DNA from 2 places in the Promicromonospora sp. NPDC023805 genome. Region 2 is predicted to be linked to the other one. Evidence: predicted binding sites of a transcription regulator. Region 2 holds the regulator's gene; the other holds the start of a gene.
What was found. Region 2 encodes LexA, which represses DNA repair genes until DNA is damaged. Its sites were predicted from a motif close to TCGAACANNTGTTCGA; they were not measured.

Region 1: a site for LexA is predicted at 1,402-1,417, ahead of AB0F70_RS00650 (DUF222 domain-containing protein). Genes of this name have one in related genera too.

Annotation. Positions count from the first base shown of each region.
Region 1 is NZ_JBFAAH010000001.1:125,260-127,706, forward strand. It holds gene AB0F70_RS00630 (hypothetical protein) at 1-229, opposite strand, end outside; gene AB0F70_RS00635 (hypothetical protein) at 306-440, shown strand; gene AB0F70_RS00640 (hypothetical protein) at 437-1,108, shown strand; gene AB0F70_RS00645 (hypothetical protein) at 1,154-1,366, shown strand; gene AB0F70_RS00650 (DUF222 domain-containing protein) at 1,484-2,447, shown strand, end outside.
Region 2 is NZ_JBFAAH010000006.1:25,490-27,936, reverse strand. It holds gene nrdR (transcriptional regulator NrdR) at 1-284, opposite strand, end outside; gene AB0F70_RS08440 (LysM peptidoglycan-binding domain-containing protein) at 404-850, opposite strand; gene lexA (transcriptional repressor LexA) at 1,106-1,855, shown strand; gene AB0F70_RS08430 (L-lactate dehydrogenase) at 1,940-2,447, opposite strand, start outside.

The sequences.
Region 1 (2,447 bases), on a different contig from region 2:
CGGCTCGTGGGGCTGGTTCGACGGGTGGGGCTGGTGGGGCTGGAGCGACAGCTACGGAGCGGTGCGCGATGGCGTCGGCCTCCGGCGCCTCAGGCGCACCGCCGTCCGGCGGGACGGGCAGCGCGACCAGGTCCCAGGCCGGCCCGCTCACCGAACCTGGGGCGAGCTTGCCGAGCTGCGCTGTCTCGAGCTGCTCGAGGTGCCGTGTCGGCCGCGGGTTCTCCCTCACGCGGGAACGATAGCGCCCAGGGGTGAAATGCCGGAATCCCGGTGGGCCGGTGGGTCTGCTGTGGGACGATCCGCCGGTGACGACGAGAGGGCGGTCCGGACTGGAGCTGTGGCTGGACGACCCGGAGGGTGACGAAGGCCCCACACCCGTCACAAGCCATCCGGTATTCGCCAAGGTGGCCCCGCCTCAGTTCTACGAGAACGGCACATGAGCGCGCAACAGGAGTCGAGCGGCATACCTCCAGCACTGCGACGCGCGAAGCGCGTGGCGACGGCGTCAGCTCTGACCGGCGTCGCTACGGCACTTGCCGGTGCCGCCGTCTGGCACGTGGTCGACGACAGCCAGCTCCTCCTGGTCGCGGGGATCATGGACGACCAGACCCTCACCTTCCTGCTGTGGCTCGTCACGGGACTGTCCGCCATCGTGCTGGGGGTGGCCGGGTTTCGGCTGTTCGTCATCGGGTACGAGGCGTTCACCGCGGCCATGGCGGCGCTCTTCCTTTGCGCGTTGATCCTGGCCGCCGCCGTCGGCGTCCTGGCGATGGGTCTCCTCGCGCTGCTGTCGGCGGCGCACAGGTACGAGACACTGCACGAGCTCGACCGGCCCGCCGGGAGACAGGTGGTTATCCAGGACTTCAGTGGGTTGCATGGCGCCTCGTGGCGGTTCTACGCGGGTGGGCCGTTCCTCTACGACGAGATCACGGCGCCGACGACCACTGTCGACTGCGCGGAGCTCAGCGCCGCGGGGCGGCCCACGTTCGAGGACGGTGCGTACCTGCTCCGGACCGGCAGGGATGGCAGGGACGTCATCATGTACACCGCCGACGGACGGCTGAGCTGCGAACACCACGACGTATCGCAGATGGTCCTCCCGGACTGACCGCCAGGACGAGGCCCTTAGCGCCGGGGCCGGTCCGGGAGCGCCGTGCGCGAGGAGATGGTCGCGATCGTCAGGCACAGCGTGACGGCGACGGTGCTGAAGTCGAACGTCCCGCTGTACGACCAGGTGTCGCGAAGTCAGGCGAGCGCCATCGGAACCGGCGGCTCTCTCCAGGTCGATCCCCGCGAAGTTCTCGGTGGGACGCCCCCCACCGTGGTGCTTCTCAAGCAGGTCGTGGCGGCAGCTGCATGGTGCTGAAGAGTTATCCACAGATTTGGAATCCAGCAAGCAGATCGTACGAGTGTTCGAGATAATAGATGCACTGAAGGAGTGAGAACTAGAGGCCAGTAATCGAGATGGGCGGGGGTGGGCACGATGGATCAGACGACGAACAGCGGACCCGCTGGTGGCCTGCCCGCGCCGGCGTTGATCGAGGACGTGCTGGCCCGGATCGAGAACGAGACAGAAGACCTCACCGCGCTGACCAGCCCCGAGACGCTGACCGGATGGGATGCACCGAGCATCGGCCGCCTGGCCGACGCGCACACGCGTATCCGTCGGCTGACCGGGCGTCTGGACGGGGTGCGGTACACCCTGCTGCCCCGCATCGAGGCCGAGGGTTCCTGGCGCTCGGGTGGCATGGCCCGCACGTTCACGACGTGGCTGCGGCTGCGCGAAGGGATCTCCGCGTCGACCGCGGGTAAGGACATGACGATCGCGCGCCGTCTCGCGACCGCACTCCCAGTCACTAGGGAGCGTCTTGTCGCCGGGACCCTGGGCGCGGACCACGCCCGGGTGATGACGGAGGTCGCACCCACCAGCGAGACCCGCACCGACGCACTGGCCCGGCTGATCGACACCCGCACCGGCCACACCACCACACCCGAACAGTTCGTGCAGTCGGTGCCGGCCGACTTCCCCGACCCCGCAGACGACCCCGACGGTGCCCGCACCCGTGAGCTGGTCACCCAGGTCCTGGAGGGCGCGATCACCGAGGGAACCCTGGTCACCGGTGAAGGCATCGTCCTGCGCGAAGCAGGTGTGTTGAACGCGGACCAGTTCCGCAAGGTGGCTCGCCGGTTCGCGACCATCACCGACCCCGACACCGACGACACCGACGACGACAAGGCCGCCCAGGGCGAGTTCCTGGACCTGTCCAAGACGTTCGGCGGGTACCACGTCGCAGGGTTCCTCACCGACGAACACGGCCTGCAGCTCACCACCGCGATCAACGCGATGATGGGCGCACCCTCAGCCGAGGACACCCGCACCACGACCCAGCGTCGCGCACAAGGCCTCGCCGATGTCGCCCGGGTGGTGCTGGACACGAACCAGGCCT
Region 2 (2,447 bases):
TTGCTCCGCAGGGTCTCCTCGACGCGCTGGGCGAGGATCGCCAGGTCGTCGTCGCTCACGGGGCGCCCCTGGCACGCCTTGCGCACACCCGCGGCGACCTTGTCGCGGCTGAACGGCTCTGTGGCGCCGGAGCGCTTGACCACGGAAAGGCTCGCGGTCTCCACGGTGGTGAACCGTCGGTTGCAGTTCGGGCACTGCCGTCGGCGCCGGATCGACAGGCCGTCGTCGGCAGTCCGCGAGTCCACCACGCGCGAGTCGGCGTGGCGACAGAACGGGCAGTGCATGCTCACTCCTGCGTGGTCGACCATCGACCGGAGGCCTCCGGTCGCGCCCCGACCGTAAGCGGGCAAACCACCCCCTTGCAACATAGCCGCAACATTCGTCCGCGAATCGAGGCCTTCGGTCACTCCTTGGGTAGGAGCAACAGCTCCCCGACGCGCAAGGTCCCGGTCGACATCTCGTTCAGCTCCTGCAGCCTGCCGACCGCGTGCCGGACGTCCTCGCCGGGCCTCGCGACCTCCTGGGCGAAGCCCCAGAGCGTCTCTCCCGGCTGCACCGCATGCACCCGGACCTCGGTGGGCTCCCCCGGGGAGCTCGCGACCGCCGTCGCCCCCCACGTGACCATCGGAGCGAGCAGGAGCATGGCCAGCAGCACGAGGACGACGCGGCCGCGCCGCGTGAGCCGCAGGCCGGCCAGGCCCAGCCGGTCGGCGAGCGTGCGCGCCTCCGGTGGGGTGTACGCACGGACCGCGGCCAGTCCGGCCGCCGGTGCATACCCCCTGCCGTACGACGGCACATACGCCTGTTCATACGTCGGGGTGTACTGCCGCAGCGGAATCACGTCCCCCATGGCCCCTCCTCGAAGTGTGCAGAGCTTCTGTCGTTCATACAAGCGTTCGTCGAACGCCCGTACCATTGTGTAGCACGGGACACCGTCCATGTCGAGACACGCTCGAACATTCGTTTGAGCCGAGCGCGTTTGTGACCTAGAGTGGGTAGCGCACAGGAGAACATTTGTCGGAACGGGAGGGGCACGGGCATGACGGGACGGGACGGGACCAGCGACACGAGAGCCGTCGACACGGCACTTTCCGGCGTCGCCACGCTGGACACGCCAGCCGACAAGGCGGTCGCTGACGTGCACACGATCTCGCCGACTGACCGCCTCACCGAACGGCAGCGCCTCGTGCTGGACACGATTCGGCAGTCGTTCGAGACGCGGGGCTATCCGCCGTCGATGCGCGAGATCGGCGAGGCCGTCGGGTTGGCCAGCCCGTCGAGCGTCAAGCACCAGCTCCAGATGCTCGAGAAGAAGGGCTTCCTGCGCCGCGACCCCAACCGGCCGCGCGCCATGGAGCTCGTGGAGCCGATGGCCGAGCAGGTCGACAAGCCGAACCGCGGCGAGATCCACTGGCCCGAGCCGCGCCGTAGCGGCCAGGTCCACTGGGGCGGCTCGGTGCCCGACGACGCCAGCGCCCCGCCGCCGTCGTACGTGCCGCTCGTCGGCCGTATCGCGGCCGGTGGCCCCATCCTTGCCGAGCAGGTCGTCGAGGACGTGTTCCCGCTCCCCCGCCAGCTGGTGGGTGACGGCGAGCTGTTCCTCCTCAAGGTCGCCGGTGACTCGATGGTCGACGCCGCGATCTGCGACGGGGACTGGGTGGTCGTGCGGCAGCAGAACGTCGCGGAGCAGGGCGAGATCGTCGCCGCCATGATCGACGGCGAGGCCACGGTCAAGACGTTCAAGCAGACCGACGGTCACGTCTTCCTGCTGCCGCAGAACCCTGCCTACGAGCCCATCCCGGGTGACCAGGCGCAGATCCTGGGCCGCGTCGTCGCGGTGCTGCGCAGTCTCTGACGAGACCGCGAAGTAGAGCGCCTGTCCGCCTTGCGCCACGCTGAGCGTGCGTAGGGCGGACAGGCGCTCTACTTCCCGGTCTCGTCAGAAGCCGAACCGCTTCTGCACCGCCCACACGCTGTCCGCCGAGGCACGCAGCCCGGCCAGTTCCTCGTCCGACATCGGCACCCGCACGTTGTCCGTGACGCCCCGCCGGTCCACGAGAGACGGCACGGACAAGCAGACGTCGCTGATGCCGTGATAGTCCTCCAGCAGCGAGGACACCGGCATGATCCGGCCCTCGTCGTTGAGCACCGCCTCGATGATGCGGGTAGCGGCCAGGCCGACGGCGTAGTTGGTGGCGCCCTTGCCGGAGATGATCCGGTACGCGGAGTCGACCACCTCGTGGTGCACCGCGGCGTCGAGCGGCGGGTTCGCGCCCAGCGGCTCCCAGTCCAGCAGCGGCACGCCGCCGATCGACGCCGAGCTCCACAGCGCGATCTCGGAGTCGCCGTGCTCTCCGGCGATGTACGCGTGCACGTTCCCCACTGCCACGCCGCAGCGCTCGGCGAGCACCACGCGCAGCCGCGAGGAGTCCAGCACCGTGCCGCTG